3 regions of the Corynebacterium striatum genome follow, and region 3 is predicted to be linked to each of the others. Evidence: predicted binding sites of a transcription regulator. Region 3 holds the regulator's gene; each other region holds the start of a gene.
What was found. Region 3 encodes LexA, which represses DNA repair genes until DNA is damaged. Its sites were predicted from a motif close to CGAACANNTGTTCG; they were not measured.

Region 1: a site for LexA is predicted at 2,672-2,685, ahead of I6I72_RS04365 (error-prone DNA polymerase). Genes of this name have one in related genera too.
Region 2: a site for LexA is predicted at 3,841-3,854, ahead of I6I72_RS01325 (HNH endonuclease signature motif containing protein). Genes of this name have one in related genera too.

What each region holds. Positions count from the first base shown of each region.
Region 1 covers NZ_CP068158.1:942,834-948,417, forward strand. Annotated here, with positions in the region: gene I6I72_RS04365 (error-prone DNA polymerase) at 1-2,655, opposite strand, end outside; gene I6I72_RS04370 (MetQ/NlpA family ABC transporter substrate-binding protein) at 2,789-3,673, shown strand; gene I6I72_RS04375 (methionine ABC transporter ATP-binding protein) at 3,758-4,801, shown strand; gene I6I72_RS04380 (methionine ABC transporter permease) at 4,798-5,478, shown strand; gene I6I72_RS04385 (sucrase ferredoxin) at 5,465-5,584, opposite strand, start outside.
Region 2 covers NZ_CP068158.1:271,831-277,414, forward strand. Annotated here, with positions in the region: gene I6I72_RS01305 (uroporphyrinogen decarboxylase/cobalamine-independent methonine synthase family protein) at 1-599, opposite strand, end outside; gene mnmA (tRNA 2-thiouridine(34) synthase MnmA) at 599-1,684, opposite strand; gene I6I72_RS01315 (spermidine synthase) at 1,778-2,599, shown strand; gene I6I72_RS01320 (glycoside hydrolase family 25 protein) at 2,580-3,680, opposite strand; gene I6I72_RS01325 (HNH endonuclease signature motif containing protein) at 3,875-5,059, shown strand; gene I6I72_RS01330 (bifunctional lysylphosphatidylglycerol flippase/synthetase MprF) at 5,031-5,584, opposite strand, start outside.
Region 3 covers NZ_CP068158.1:2,691,337-2,696,920, forward strand. Annotated here, with positions in the region: gene I6I72_RS12570 (1-phosphofructokinase family hexose kinase) at 1-459, opposite strand, end outside; gene ptsP (phosphoenolpyruvate--protein phosphotransferase) at 663-2,354, shown strand; gene I6I72_RS12580 (DeoR/GlpR family DNA-binding transcription regulator) at 2,486-3,271, opposite strand; gene lexA (transcriptional repressor LexA) at 3,580-4,305, opposite strand; gene I6I72_RS12590 (hypothetical protein) at 4,592-4,987, shown strand; gene nrdR (transcriptional regulator NrdR) at 5,144-5,584, shown strand, end outside.

The DNA of each region.
Region 1 (5,584 bases), 1.2 Mb from region 3:
CGCCTGCCACAACGCCTGACGGCGCGAAAGCCCGAAACAATCCAACGCCCCCGCACAGGCCAATGCCTCCACGTGCTCCACGCTGAGATCCGCACGCCGCGCCAGGTCCGCAATATCCGCAAAAGGCGCCTGCGCGCATGCATCCTCGATACGCTGCGCAGCCTTCTCCCCCAACCCCTTGATGAGGTTAAGGCCCAGCCGGATCGCCACCTCGCCGCCGTCTTGGACCACCGCACGCGCCTGACATCCCGAAGCGTTCACGTCCAGCGGAAGAACTTCCACTCCGTGCCGCCGCGCATCCTGAATGAGCGATTGCGGCGAATAAAAGCCCATCGGCTGCGCCCGCAGCAGGCCCACGCAAAACTGCGCCGGATAGTGATACTTCATCCACGCCGAGAAGTAGACCAACGAGGCAAAAGACTGCGAGTGCGACTCCGGGAAACCGTACGCGGCAAAGGCCACAATCTTGTTCCACAGCTTGTCCGCGGTCTCGCCCACAATCCCATTGGTCTGCGCCAGCCCGTCGTAGAAGCGCTGCCGAATCGCCGCCATCCGCGCAGGCGAGCGCTTCGAGCCCATCGCACGCCGCAGATCGTCGGCCTCCGCGCCGGAAAAGCCCGCGGCGTCGACGGCAATCTGCATCAGCTGTTCCTGAAACAGCGGAATGCCCAGCGTCTTGCCCAGGGACTTCTCCAGCACTGGGTGGTCATAGGTCACCGCCTCCTTACCGTCGCGCCGGCGCAGATAAGGATGCACCGAACCACCCTGAATCGGGCCGGGACGGATGAGCGCAACCTCCACCACCAGGTCGAAGAACTTCCGCGGCTTCAAACGCGGCAGCGTGGACAACTGCGCGCGCGACTCCACCTGGAACACCCCCACCGCATCGGCGCGGCACAGCATGTCGTAGACCTCTTTTTCCGCCAGGTCCAGCTCCCACAGATTCACCTTGTGCCCAGTGGTCTCCTCCACCAAGTCCTGCATGTGGTGCAGCGCCTCGAGCATGCCCAGCCCCAGTAGATCGAACTTCACCAGCCCGGCCGCCGCGCAATCATCCTTGTCCCACTGCAACACCGAACGCTTTTCCATCCGTGCCCACTCCATCGGCACCACATCCGCGATGGGGCGGTCGCACAACACCATGCCGCCCGAGTGAATGCCCAGATGGCGCGGTTGCCCGAGGAATTGTTCCGCCAGCTTGACGACGTCCCCCGGCGGCTCCGAAAGCCCCTTCGACCAGGAATCCGCGGAGCCCTGTGGGTAGCCGAGGGCACGAGCGGCGTCGCGAGTCGCGCCCTTGCGGCGATACGTGATGACGTTGGCCACCTGCGCAGCCCGCTCACGCCCATGCTTTTCGTAGACGTACTGGATAACCTCCTCGCGGCGACCGGACTCGATGTCGATATCGATGTCCGGCGGACCGTCGCGGTCAGGAGAAAGAAAACGCTCAAAAAGAAGGCCCGCGGAAATCGGTTCCGCGTTGGTAATACCCAAAGCAAAACACACCGCAGAGTTCGCCGCCGAGCCGCGGCCCTGGCACAGGATGTTGGAGCGCTTACAGAAATCCACTAGGTCGCACACGATGAGGAAGTAGCCGGGGAATGTCAGCTGTTCGATAACCCCTAGCTCATAGGCGATCTGCTTCCATGCCCGCTGCTGCACGTCAGCGGGCCGGGAGGCATAACGCTCCTCGGCGCGCACCCAGGTCAGGTGTTCCAGCCAGGTCATCTCCGTGTACCCGTCGGGCACCTCGAAGTCCGGCAGGTTGGGCGCCAACGCGTCCCAGGTAAAACTGCATTCGTTTAAAACAGCGACCGTCTCCGCGATAAGCTCCGGCCGGTCCGGGAAAAGCTGCGCCATCTGCTCACCCGAGCGCAGCCAGCCGGCGCCCATGGGGTGGGCGTCGGGAGCCGCCTGCTCGAGGGACTGCCGCCTGGCCAACGCCTGCTTGGCACCAGCCAGCCTGGCCTGCTGCCGGGTGGCCGCTGCGGGACGAGCGGTTGCGATGGCCCGGAGGCCGTTGTATCGATCGAGCGCAGCATAGTGATCCGCGTCCTCAGGAGTCATAGTGCACGCATATTCGAGGACTATGCTGTCTATTTTTATTCTTTCGAGCAAGTGGTCGATTTTATCCAGCCACTCCCACCCCACCAGAAAAAGGCAATGATCCTGGAGCCGCTCAGCAATCTCCCCCAAGGGCGGGTACGCCACTTCATCCTTTACCCCCGCATCCATACGGGCCTGTGCGATCAAACGTGAAAGCCGGCGGTACCCCTCGGGTGTGCGAGCAAGGACGGTCAGGGGGGCGTCGGGAAGCGAAAGCTCCGCACCGAACACCGCAGGTAGCCCCACTTTGGCTGCGGCCTCAGCGAATTTCATGAGGCCGTAGAATCCGTCCTTGTCCACCAGCGCAAGGCCACACAGGCCCAGCTCCACCGCCCGCGCCACCAGCTCCTCTGGTTCCGAAGCGCCGTCCAAAAAGCTATAGGACGACACGGCATGCAGCTCCGCAAACGCCACTGACGACGCCCCGTGCTCCGGCGAATCCACAGGGGAACCCACATGATCCACGGGCACGGGAGTGGGCGTAGGACGTCCAGAAAGAATCCTTTCCACCCGTGACCAGGGTAGCGCCGCCCCACCGTTGAACCTCATGGAAAAACAATATGATCGAAATTATGTTCTAGTCAATTTACGTGCACGCTACATCCAATATAGACAAAGCGGTTCAATCCCTGTTAGGTTTCTTTCATTCAAATCTATTTCAATCGAAGGGATTCCTCCTATCATGCGTATCCGTCGCGTTCTTGCAGCTTCCTCCGCAGCAGTTATCGCAGCCACCAGCCTCGTGGCTTGCTCCTCCGATTCCTCCGACTCCGCTTCCGGCGAGTCTGACGGCCCAATCGTCATCGGCACTACCGACGCCGCCAAGAAGGCATGGTCTGCTTTCGAGGACGAGGCTGAGAAGCAGGGTCTCGAGATCGAGGTCAAGAACTTCTCCGACTACAACACCCCGAACCAGGCCCTGAACCAGGGCGAGCTGGACACCAACAACTTCCAGCACCTGAAGTTCCTTGCTGAGTTCAACAAGGGCAACGGCACCGACCTCGTTCCGATCGTCGCAACCGAGATCGTTCCGCTGGCTCTGTTCTGGAAGGACCACAAATCCCTCGACGGCATCGAGGGCCAGGAAGTCGCCATCCCGAACGACTCCACCAACCAGGGCCGCGCCATCAACGTGCTGGTCCAGGCCAAGCTCGTCACACTGAAGAAGGAAGGCCTCATCACCCCGGGTCTGCCGGACATCGACGAGGCTAAGTCCAAGGTCAAGGTTGTGCCTGTCGACGCCGCCCAGACCCCAACCGCTTACGGCGAGGGCAAGCCGGCCATCATCAACAACTCCTTCCTCGACCGCGCAGGTATCGACCCGACCACCTCCGTGTTCCAGGATGACCCGAACTCCCCAGAAGCTGAGCCTTACATCAACGCATTCGTCGTTCGCACTGAGGATGCTAACAACGAGCAGATCAAGAAGGTCGCTGAAATCTGGCACACCAAGGCTGTCCAGGACGCAGTTGCTGAGGACTCCAAGGGCACCTCCGTTCCCGTTGAGAAGTCCGCAGAAGAGCTGAAAGAAATCCTCGACCGCCTGGAAAAGACCACTTCCAAGTAGCCATCTCAGCCTTCCCCGGAACACCACAGCGTGTCCGGGGTTTCGGCCGTCAACCGTCACATCGATTTGAAGGAAACACCTCACGTGACACAGCAATCAGGGGCCAAGCAAGGTACCCGCATTGAGTTTCGAAACATCACCAAAGTTTTCAAGAACAAGAAGACCGAAACAAAGGCGCTTGACAGCGTTTCCCTGACCGTCGAGCCCGGCGAGATCGTCGGCATCATCGGTTTCTCCGGCGCCGGTAAGTCCACGTTGGTCCGCATGATCAACGGCCTGGACAAGCCGACCTCCGGCCAGCTGCTGCTAGACGGCACCGACATCGTGGGCATGCCAGAGCCCACGCTGCGCGGCATTCGCCGCAACATCGGCATGATCTTCCAGCAGTTCAACCTGATGTCTTCGCGTACCGCTGCGGGCAACATTGAGTACCCACTGCGTCTGGCAGGTGTTCCAAAGGAGGAGCGCAAGCGCCGCGTCGAGGAGCTCCTGCAGTTCGTCGGCCTGGGCGACAAGGGCTCGAACTACCCGGAGCAGCTCTCCGGCGGTCAGAAGCAGCGCGTGGGCATCGCTCGTGCGCTGGCTACCAACCCGTCCCTGCTGCTTGCCGACGAAGCCACCTCCGCGCTCGACCCCACCACCACCCACGAGGTGCTGGAACTGCTGCGTAAGGTCAACCGCGACCTTGGCATCACCATCGTCGTGATTACCCACGAGATGGAGGTCGTCCGCTCCATCGCCGACAAGGTCGCCGTGATGGAAAACGGCCGCATCATCGAGGCCGGTAGCGTATACGAGGTCTTCTCCAACCCGCGCACCGAGGTCGCGTCCAAGTTCGTGGCAACCTCCCTGCGCAATACCCCGGACCTCGTCGAGGCAGATGACCTGCTCGCGCATGAGGGCCGCTTGTTCACCATCAATCTGACCGAGAACTCCGGCTTCTTCGCCGCTTCTGCTCGCCTGGCCGAACAAGGCGTATCTATTGCGGTCGTTCACGGCGGCATTACGACGCTGCAGAAGCACTCCTTCGGCAAGCTGACGGTCCGCCTCAACGGCAACCCGGCCGCCATCGAGGAGTTCTACAACACCTTGCAACAGACCACCGAGATTGAGGAGATTTCCCGATGAACGTGACCTACCAAGCTGCCGCTGACTGGGATCGCTTGGGCGATACCCTCGTCGAGGCCGTCCAAGACACCCTCATCATGGTCTCAACGACCCTGGTGGTCGCAGGCCTCCTCGGCCTCGTGCTGGGTGTGCTGCTCTTTACCACCCGCCCGGGTGGCATCCTGCAGAACAAGGTTGTCTACTTCATCATCAACATCCTGGTGAACTTCGTCCGCCCGATTCCGTTCATCATCCTGCTGGCCTTCGCGCAGCCGCTAACCGTGGCGGTCCTTGGCGGTTCCATCGGCCGCGAGCCGGCGACCTTCGTCATGGTCATCGCAGCCACCTTCGCCGTGGCCCGCATCGTGGAGCAGAACCTGGTCGCCATCGACCCCGGCGTTATTGAAGCAGCCCGCGCGATGGGCGCTTCCCCGTGGAAGATCATCACCTCGGTCATCATCCCGGAGGCCCTCGGCCCGCTGGTTCTGGGCTACACCTTCCTGTTCATCGGCATTGTCGACATGTCCGCGATGGCCGGCTACGTCGGAGGCGGCGGCTTGGGTGACTTTGCCATCGTCTACGGCTACCGCGCCTTCGAGTGGGAAGTCACCGTGGTGGCAACGCTCATCATCATCGTGCTGGTCCAGGCCGCACAGTTCTTCGGCAACTGGCTCTCGGCCAAGATTATGCGCCGCTAACGTTCCCCGCGTGCACACCCACTGCGTGCCACGCCTTCGAGGTCTTCGGTTCGTCCCCACACGAGGAGACGACGCCGGAGACCTCTTTTTCTTGCAATTCCACCCG
Region 2 (5,584 bases), 490 kb from region 3:
ACGAGATAGTCCGCACCCAACTCCTTGAGCTTCTCCCGAGCAACTTCCGCTGGGACCGCGCGAATCTCGTCAAAGTCGGTGGTCCCGGGGACCTTTCCAGTAAGGACGTCGCCAAGCAAAGGCTCATCCACCTGCACCCGCACCTGACCGTGAAAACGCCGCTGCAACTTAGCCACGTGATCCGCGATGCCCATCTGCAGGGCTTCATGCAGATCGCGGGTAGCACCGGCGTCGGAAAGCACGCGGTGTCCATTCGAAAGCTCCACCGCCGCTGCTAAGCTCCACGGCCCCAAAACCTGCATCTTTAAGACGGGAACAGACTCGCCCCATACCTCTTGGATGGCGTCCAAATCACGCTCCCACAGATCCCAGGTGCGTCGCATCATCAGCTGTGGGCGCTGGGTCATCTGCCACGCGCGTGGGCCGCGGTCAACGTTGACCGCTTCTAAAAGCGCGGCCGTAGAGCCCACGGCATCCGCACCAAGCCCGCGCTCGGGAAGCTGCGGAATCGCCGGCAGATGCCCAGACTCGCCCATCACGATGTCGGCAGCCTCCGTCATGGAAACCCCACGCATCGGCCCCAGCGAAAAGCCCGTCACTATGCCGTCCCGCAGATGGTTCCGGAACCCAAGACGATGTCGCCCAGCTCATCGGGGCTTGGCAGGTACAGCACTGCGGCTTGGCCGCGTGCAACACCGGAGAGCGGTTCTTTCAGCTCCAGCGTCATCTTGTCGCCATCGCGATCCACGTATGCCTTGCAAGGCACAACCGACCCGTGCGCGCGAACCTGAACCTCGCACTCCAGCTCGCCGTCCATGGCCGGGTGCAGATACTTCAGGCGATCTGCCTGAATCGTTGAAACCGCCAAATCCTCGCGCGCGCCTACCGTCACCGTTCCTGTTGCAGCGTCGATATCCGTGACATAGCGCGGGCGCCCGTCCGCCGTGGGCTCCTTAATGTCAAGGCCCTTGCGCTGACCGATGGTGTAGTTCCACGCACCATCATGTTGCTTGAGCTCCTGGCCCTCCTGGTCCACGATCATGCCCGGACGCAAACCGATTCGGGAGCCCAAAAATGCCTGCGTATTGCCATCCGGAATAAAGCAAATGTCGTAGGAATCGGGCTTCTTCGCTGTGGAAAAGCCATGCCGCGCCGCTTCCTCGCGAATCTGCGGCTTTGGGGTATCACCAATCGGGAAGTAGCAATGCTCGAGCTCTTCTGCGGAAATCACGCCGAGAACATAGGACTGATCCTTGTTCTCGTCCTTGGAACGGCGCATGTAGCCGGCGTCGTCAAGCGTGGCGTAATGGCCCGTGGCTACGGCATCGAAGCCGAGCGCCATGCCCTTTTGGAGCAGCGCCCGGAACTTGATCTTCTCGTTGCACCGCAGACAAGGATTCGGCGTCTCGCCCCGGGCATAAGAATCCACGAAGTCCCCGATGACCTCCTCTTTAAACTGCTCGGAAAAATCCCACACGTAGAAAGGAATGCCCAGCTTGTCACAGATGCGACGCGCGTCTGCAGAGTCCTCCAAGGAGCAGCAGCCTCGCGCCTTCTCACGGGTCTGCTGAGCATCCTTATGTAGGGCCAAGTGCACGCCCACGACGTCGTGGCCTGCCTCCACCGCTCGGGCTGCAGCCACCGAGGAATCGACGCCACCTGACATCGCAACGAGAACTCGCACACATACTCCTTTACTTCGGCCGAATACGTTACTCTTTTTCTCCTTTTAGGCCCAACGACAATCGCAGCTCCTACATTCCCTAGGCTTAAAGACATGCGCAAAACGGATGAGTTGGTTGGCACTTACGAGATTTCCACAGGCACGGCTGAGGTACTCGCAGACGAATATCACGACAATGGTTACATCCTCATGGTCAATGGTGTGCCATCGAGCCACATCGTGATTGGTTCCCCGGAAGTCCTCGAGTTCGAGTACATGCGGTGGATTGCCGCGGCGGTAGAAACGCTTCTGCCAGTCGATCCAGCTTCGCTGCGCATGACCCACTTGGGCGGCGCGGGCTGCTCCCTTCCCCGCTATTTCGCCAGTATCTGGCCCAAATCACGGCACACAGTGGTCGAGCTCGATGCAAAGCTGGGCGAGCTTGTGCGTACGCTTTTCGACGTCCCCCGCTCGCCCACCGTCAAGATTCGCGCCGGCGAGGCCCGCGCGGTTACAGACAGTTTCGTCCCTGCCAGCCGCGACGTCATCATCCGTGACGTCTTTGCAGGCGACACGACGCCATATCCCCTCACCACGGTTGAATTCTTCCGTGCGGCTCACGACGCCCTCGCTCCCGGAGGCCTCTACGTAGCTAACTGCGGCGATCACCACGACTTGTCTATCGCCAAAGCTGAGCTGCAGGGAATGTCGCAGGTCTTTGAACACATCTCCGTTATTGCCGATCCACCAATGCTCAAAGGCAGGCGTTACGGCAACATCATCCTCTTGGGCTCTGATCGCGAAATGCCAGCTGCGGGCTCCGTTGCAGCCGCACAACTGGCAAAGTTGCTGTTAGGTGGCGCTGTCCCCGCCCATTACAAAGACGAGAAGTGGACCAAAAAGCACATGCAGGGCGCTACTGCGCGAGCTGATTAACTGCTTCCTGTGCCTGCTCTACTTGGTCTGGATTGACGCCGTTTTTCGTAGCGATATGGCCCGCGTTGTCCAGAAGGATGGCCAAGTCGCCGACTGTGAAGTCGCCAGTTGCCATTTCTACGAGGTCATCGATAGGCAGCGTTCCATTCTGGGTGAGCTGCTTGACGAAGTCCGTGAACACGCCCGCAGCGTTCCCGCCAAGACCTGCCTGCTCGGCGGCGTCGACAAGCTGCGGCGTCGCGATAATGCCTGCCGCCAACGCGAGGATGGCTCCGATCAGCGGACCACTGTTGGAGCTGAGGTCTGGTGCGTCGTCGCCGAGCACAAGGCCCTCAAGGATTCCGCCGATGTCGAGGTAGTTGCCGTTGCTGAAGGACTCGAGCTGCCCCTCGCTACCGTTAAACAGGTTCATGTCCACCGGACCGGTAATGCCGTTAACGCGGCCGGAGCCGGAACGTTGCCAGAAGGAGATCTTGTCCCAGCCGCCCACTGGTTCCGGGGCCTTATCCTGGTATGCGGCGAGCCAGAGCGGCATATCGGAGAATTCCTTGGTGTTACCCATCTGCCCCATCCAGAAGTACTTGTAGGTGTAGATCATCGGGGTACGGCCGGTAAGCGCGCGCAGTTCGGTGGTGAATTGGCGAATCCAATTGGCTAGTTGCACCGGTGACAAGCCCTCGTCTACCTCAATGTCAAGAACAGGAGGCAGGGTCTGACCTGGCACGAGCGCCAGCTGCGCCGCAAAGTGGGCAGCCTGCGCTGAAGCTGACGACGCCGGGCGCGCGTAGTGATAAGCACCAACCTTGAGGCCCGCAGCAGAGGCTGCGTTGGCATCAGCAACAAAATAAGAGTTTGTCCAGTCGCTGCCCTCACTTGCCTTGACGAAGGCGAAGGACTGACCGTCAGTCTTGACGTCACTCCAATTAATCAGCGCTCCACCTGGATGCTGGTGTGCTGCGATGTCAATTCCCGAAGGGGCACTCGAGGTCCAAGCGCCGGCGGTCATCGTTCCTGCGATAGCTAGAGCAACGGATCCAACAACAGCAACGATGGCCTTGCGCATTCCCTTATTTGAAGTCATGCGCGTAACTGTACCGAGACAAACCCAATTATCCCTTTATTAACACGCGTATCTTTTATAATATTTTTCCACTTTTACCTCTTTCACTTCTTTCGTACACATTTTCGATTTTCCCTTGAGTTTAACTCCGTGCATGTTTAGAATGAGGGGCATGAACATGCAAACAGATATTCTAACGGCGGGGGCCTGGGGGAATGAACGGATACTACCTGGTCAATGACACCTCATGCCCTGTAGCCACTGCCGCCAGGGAAGTAAGAAAGCTTGAGTTTGAGCTCTGGGCCAAATGTATTCCAGAGCACGACGCAGATATCGAACTTGTTATCCAAAATCTGGCCACCACAACAGGCCGCGGTACCTACCAAACAAAGAAGATTCTCTTCGCTCTATACCGCATCCACGAATTGCCTCAATTGCTTGCGTTGCAACATGAGTCATACTTCCTCGACATATCCAGGCTCACTGCCATCGACCTCGCTCTCAACAAACTCGGCGCGCCTTCACCGGAAGCTCTCGAGCAAATTGACGCGGCGTTGTGCGAGTTTTTCACTCCCACTAAGCCGCGGCAGGGTCTTCCATCCAACCGCGCCATCACCAAATTCATCTACGACCTCCTCCGCCTGCTTGATGACAACATCGAGCCAGAATCAAAGGAAGAGGAAAAGCGAAATGATTCCTACTCCACCTACCCAGTACCGGGCGGCCGAGAGGCCATCAGCGCCGAATACGACGCCGCCACAGCATTCGAACTAGACAAACACATCAAAGACACCGCCGAAAAGCTAGAGATCACTCCGGCCGAGGCCCTCGAAAAACTCATTCGCGGAGAAGCTAATTCCCAAGCCACAGTCATCCTCAACATGTACCGCGCTAGCGACCTCAAGGATGCGCCTGCGTTCATTCAAGACGTCGGCTGGGTATCCGCTGAGGTAGCGGACACACTGGAACCCACTGTCGTTCGTGACATGGAAAAGGCCGAGACCGCGGTAAGCAGCAGTTACACCACACCGGCCACGATCCGTGCGTACGTCGAAGGGCGCGACCTCACCTGCCGCATCCCTGGTTGTGACCGCCCAGCCTGGGAATGCCAGATGGACCACCGCATAAACTTCGCAGACGGAGGCCAAACCACAGCATCGAATTTGGTGAGCCTATGCCAGCCTCACCACAACCTCAAGACCGACGGCCGCGTCTGGTACATCATGGACGAAGAAACCAATGACATCATCTGGCTCTTCGACGATGGCCACTACGAATTCTCCCGAGCCGAAGGCCCCCTCGCTCCGAAGAAACGCAACTGGTTGCGAACTTTCATGGAGGCCGTGGCAGCAAGAAGAAGGGAGGCCCGAGCTAACTGTTTGAAAGACGAAGAGCGTTAAGCGCCTCGGATGCTTTCAAGTTGGGCAGGTATGCGTGAACAACTGCCAGACCGATCGAAGGAAGCGATAGCTCGTCCTCGTAGCAAAGGAACCACTTGTGCTCTTCAGGCTGAAACTTCCTCTTACTGGCAGCCAGAGAACGGAATCCATAGAGAGGTTCCATCTGCTCTCCTATTTTGGCGAGCAAAGTATCAAGTGTGGATGGCTTCTCGGCTGATCCTGCCAACGGCGCACCAGAAAGCGAAATCCACTCGCAGCCTTCTCCAGCCGCAATCACAAGCGCCTCCGAGATGAGCAGTTCCATCACGCCCTTAAACCCCTGATCATTGCGGCGCATCACGTCGAGCGTATACCCCGCAAGTTGCCCATCACGGCGGACCGGCATCCAGCTGGTCATGCCATGAATCATGCCATCATCACCAATTGCTAGGAGGAGCCGCGTGCCAGCCACCTTCATTTCTTCGATACCACCCAAGGTGAACCCCATCTCTGGGAGCGCTTTCTCGCTCACCCATTCCTCACTCA
Region 3 (5,584 bases):
GATTGCGTCGACAAGCATGGCGTACCACTCAGTAGGAACACCCTTAGGTAAGGAGCCAGCAAGTACTACCCAATCGGCGCCGATTGCGAGCGCGCCGAGAGAAGAGGTTATTGCTGACTGCACGGATTCGTTGAGGACTGGTCCCGGGCCATTGATCTTGGTGGTGCGACCGTTTGGTTCGGTGACCGTCGTATTGATCCGGACGGTGCCAGGCATTGCGACGGCGTCGAATGGAATGTGTGCTTCTTCCATCAGGTTGAGGAAGTGATCGCCTTTGTGCGCGGGCAGAAGGGCGACGCTTTTTACTCCGGCCAAATGGACGGCGTGGGTGACATTGACGCCTTTGCCGCCTGCGACCTGGGAAACCTGGGAAGCGCGGTGGACTGCACCAGGATTGATGGTCTCGTTAAGGGCAAGCGTGGCGTCAATACTGGGGTTGGGGGTCAGTGTGAGAATCATTGTGGAAACTCGTCCCTTTCGCAGTTTGCGTATATTGGGAGAAAACGCGCCGGACGATGGCCAAGCATAGTTTTCTGTTCACTTTTGATTGTTGTCCGAATGTGTCCGAAAGTCAATCAAATCACTGTGGTATTCGTTGCTTTTTTGTCCGGTCTGTGATGATCTAGGATGAGAGCAAAATCCCCTTCTGAAGGAAATGTGTGATGGAAAACGTATCTCAATCAACCATCAAGGGCACCGGCGTTGTCGCTGGTGTCGCATACGCCGAGGCTGTGTGGGTTCGCCCGCGCCCAGAACTGCCCACTGCTGGTGAGCTTATCGATGAGGAGAAGCGCGACGGAGAGTACGACCGCTTCCTCGAAGCTGTCGACGTAGTTGCAAGTCGTCTGGAGCAGCGTGCAGCAGGGGCTGAGGGGCAGGCCGCTGAAGTGCTGGGAGCTACTGCAGGCATGGTTAAGGACCGTGGCTGGCACAAGGCAGTACGTAAGAGCATCCGCAGTGGCCGTCCAGCAGAGTATGCAACTGCCAGTGCGACCGAAAAGTTTGTCACCCTGTTTGAAGCCGCCGGTGGCGTGATGGCTGAGCGCACCACTGACTTGAAGGACGTCCGCGATCGCGTTATCGCACAGCTGCGTGGCGAGCAGGAGCCTGGTCTGCCGATGGTCAGCGGCGAAGCAGTCCTGTTGGCCGATGATTTGGCGCCGGCAGACACCGCAACGCTCGATACTGCACACATCAAGGCTCTCGTTACTGAGCTCGGTGGCCCAACTAGCCACACCGCGATCATCGCTCGTCAGCTGGACATTCCTTGCATCGTGGCGGTGGGCGCGGATCTGCGCAACATCGAGTCCGGCACCCTGCTCTTTGTTGATGGGTCCGTCGGCACCGTCAGCCTTGGCGCTAACCGTGCAGAATCCCTGAAGGCTGTGGAGGAGTACCGCGAAAAGGCTGCTCGCGTTGCTCAGTGGCGTGGCCCGGCCCAGACCAAGGATGGTCACCGTGTGCAGCTGCTGGCTAACGTTGCTGACGGCAACGCAGCTCGTATTGCGTCCGATTCTCAGGCAGAAGGTATTGGCCTCTACCGCACAGAGCTGTCCTTCCTTTCAGCTAGTGAAGAGCCAACCGTGGACGAGCAGGCACGTATCTATGCCAAGGTCTTCAACGCTTTTCCCGAGTCGAAGGTCGTTGTTCGCACCCTCGACGCTGGTTCCGATAAGCCAATTTCCTACGCAACTTTGTCTTCGGAAGAAAACCCAGCACTGGGTGTTCGCGGCCTGCGTATTGCGCGAGACAATGAGTCTTTGCTGACTCGCCAGCTGGATGCAATCGCACAGGCTGCAGCTGACCGTGGCGACGATGTCCCAACGTGGGTCATGGCTCCAATGGTGGCAACCGCAGTTGAGGCAAAGTGGTTTGCGGGTCTGTGCCGCGAACGCGGCCTGACTGCTGGCGCCATGATTGAGGTCCCTGCAGCTGCGCTTATGGCTGACACCATCATGCCGCACCTCGACTTCGTCTCCATCGGTACAAATGACCTCACCCAGTACACGATGGCGGCGGACCGTCTCTCCCCACAGTTGGCCTACCTGACAGATCCGTGGCAGCCGGCTGTTCTGCGACTCATCCAGCACACCTGCGTGGTTGGCAGCGACAACAACGTGCCGGTCGGCGTCTGTGGCGAGGCTGCAGCTGATCCGCTGCTTGCTTGCGTACTCACCGGCTTGGGCGTCAACTCGCTTTCCGCTGCATCGACTGCTGTTGCAGGCGTTGGCGCTCAGATTTCCGAGCTGACCCTCGAGCAGTGCCAGAAGCTGGCTGAAGCTGCAATTAACGCTGAAGGTCCGTCTGAGGCTCGCACCGCAGCCCTGGATCTGTTGGAAGAGTTCAAGGCTTAAGAGTCTGAGATACGAGGAAGCCCCCAACGGTTTTGGGGGCTTCGATTCGTTTTAGATTCTGCCCTGTCCTCCTGCTGACAAACTCAGCTGAGGATCAAACTCAGCTGAGAATGGAGTAATTAAGCAGGAAGCTACTTCTCGGCTGCGACGACGACTTCGATCTCTTGTTCACGCAGTGCTTCGACGAAGCTTTCAGGGGCAGCGGCGTCGGTGACCACAACATCAATGTCGGCGATGGATGCGAAGCTAACTAGGTAATCATTCCCGAGCTTGGAAGAGTCGCAGAGAACTACAACCTTGTGGGCGTTGGTCACGAAGGCGGTCTTGATGGCGGCCTCTTGGGAATCGGCTGTGGACAGTCCATGATCTAATGTAAGGGCGTTGGTGCCGATGAAGGCAACGTCCGCGCGCATGAGCGCCATGGTTCGCAGTGCGGTATCACCCACTACTGCCTGGGTGATAGCGCGCACGGTACCGCCAAGAAGCTGCACATCGGGGACGCCGTTGCTAGCCAAAGACAAAGCGATGGGCAAGCTATTGGACACAATAGAGAACTGACCCGCCGCATTCTGTTGCCCGATCAGATCGGCAAGAGCATTGGTGGTCGTACCCGCGTCAAGGAAGATGCTGCCACCGGCTTCAGGCAAGAATTGCATCGCGGCGCGCGCAATGGCGATTTTTGCGCCCGTGGCTGAACGCTGGCGCGTGTCCAAGGTGAACTCAGCGGTTTGGAAAGACTGGGACGCCACTGCGCCGCCATGCACACGATGAACCACGCCCTCTCTATCCAAGACGGCGAGATCTCGTCTGATGGTTTCGGCGGTGACATCGAACCGCTCGGAAAGCTCAGTTACATTAACGCGTCCCTCAACAGCAGTGAGGGATGCGATCTGGCGGCGACGCTCCTCTGCGTACATAGAGTCCTCCAACAATATGCCCGTAACGGGGTGGGGCATTGGGTATTCCGTTCCGCCCTCGGGGTTGGGGGCGGTACTTTCGCAGTAATAGAACTGACTTAACCCTAGTTTTCCAGAAAACCCTACGAATCGGAATAAACCAAAGGTGTACACATATAAGAAAAAGTGCAGGCAGTGAAATTTAAAGTCACTGCCTGCACTTTTGGAATGTGTGATTTTGGGCGCTAAAACCCGAGAAGTGGAATTCTGTCCCTTAAGGGGGTGGAATTAGAGGGTAATGCCCGCTAGAAAAGATGTTACATCGCCTGCTAAAGCTTGCGGAAGACGGAAACAACCTTGCCCATGATCTCCGCATCGTCACCCTTGATTGGGGAGTAGGCGTCATTGTGTGGCAGGAGCCAGATGCCCGAGGAATCGCGGTGGAATTCCTTGACAGTTGCCTCGTCGCCGTCCAGCAGCGCTGCTACGAATTCGCCCTCTTCAGCGACATTCTGGGAGCGGATAATGACCCAGTCTCCATTGAGGATACCGGCATCACGCATGGAGTCCCCGACAACCTGCAGCATATATAGCTCACCGGTTCCCACTACGTCGTTTGGCATCGGGAAATAAGTGTCAATATTTTCTTCAGCCGTGATGGGGGAGCCCGCAGCGATACGGCCAACAACTGGAATGTAAGCAACCTCAGAAGCCTCTTCAGGCGTCATCGATGAACCAGGTTCTGGTTTATCTGCCTTGGCTCCTGTCTTGCGGCCCGGCTTCTTGGTGTCTTCCTCATTATTGAGGTGTCGGACGTCTACGGCTCGTGGCTTGTTAGGGTCGCGACGCAGAAAGCCCTTCTCCTCGAGTTGCTTGAGCTGGTAGGCCACGGAGGAGGTGGATTGCAGTCCGGCGGCGTCGCCGATTTCACGGATGCTAGGCGGGTAGCCGCGCAGCATCACAGCGTCGTGGATGACGTCCAGGATGCGGCGCTGGCGCGCAGAGAGTGAATTGATGTCCGGCTTCCCAGAATTCTTGGCGGGTTTGCGTGGCATCGGGTCTCCTTGGGTGGGATAGATATGGCGTCGAATCTGCTTGGGTGGGTTGGTTAGCTACTATCTGTTCGAATTTTCGAAAAGCTTCTCTTCATTTCTATCACGTTGCGGGCAAATGTTCGAGAATTTTCGCTTCGATATGGACAAACTTTCGAAAAGCTGTTATAAATCGAACATAGCAACTAATTCGAACGAATTGGCGATGGGAATTTTCGAACGTGTCGTAGCGTTTGAATAGGCTGTAGCCACAAACTAATCGTCAAAGAAAAACGCTTAAGGAAACATCATGGCAATCGTACTCAACTCCAACAACAAGCAGGTTAACTACTTCAAGTCATCCCGTGCGTACCGCGCCAGCGTTGTGCCAGCGGCGTCTGTTTGGGATGCTGATGTATCTGCACGCTACGGCGCTATACGGAGTCCACATGTGCGTGATGTTCGAACACTCAGTGTGGATAATCGAACATACAGCGGTGTTCCTCAGTGTCGTCCACGCACCGATCATGCTGGTCAGCGCGAGGTGGCAAATTCGCGTGAAAACTCGAATCGCGGAAATTATCTTCTTGGTGCGGTGTTCGGCGTGGCAGTGTTCATCGGAACTGTGTTTGGTGGTCTCACGGCTGATGGGGGCGCTGCGCCGCAGGGAACTCAGCAGGTTGTGCAAGCCAGCGTGAACAACTAGCCATCCGCGCAAAGCCTTTGCTGGGCCTAGGTGTCGGGCCCAGCAGATGAGCATAAATGGCATCGTGCGGGAATCGGGCAGTACACTAAATGCGGTCTCAACGCCCGCCTCTCACATGTGAGTGGCGGATGACGTGGAAGAGGAAGGAACTGCACGGTGTATTGCCCGTTTTGCCATAATGAACAGTCACGAGTCATTGACTCCCGTGTGGTTGATGCAGGAACAGCAATCCGGCGCCGCCGTGAATGTGCCTCATGCAAAGGCCGCTTTACCACAGTCGAGAAAGCTGTCTTGTTAGTCGTCAAGCGAAATGGCTTGGCTGAGCCTTTCAGCAGGGACAAGCTGATTCGCGGTGTGCGTCGCGCATGCCAAGGCCGTGACGTAACGGATGACGCGCTGAAGAAGCTTGCCCAAGAAGTAGAGGAGACCGTGCGTAGCCACGGTTCCTCCCAGGTCAATGCCAATGACATCGGTCTTGCGATTCTCGAGCCACTACGTGACTTGGATGAGGTTGCGTACCTGCGTTTCGCATCGGTCTACAAATCCTTCGAGAGCGCGGACGACTTTGAATCAGAGATCCGACTCATGCGTCGCCGC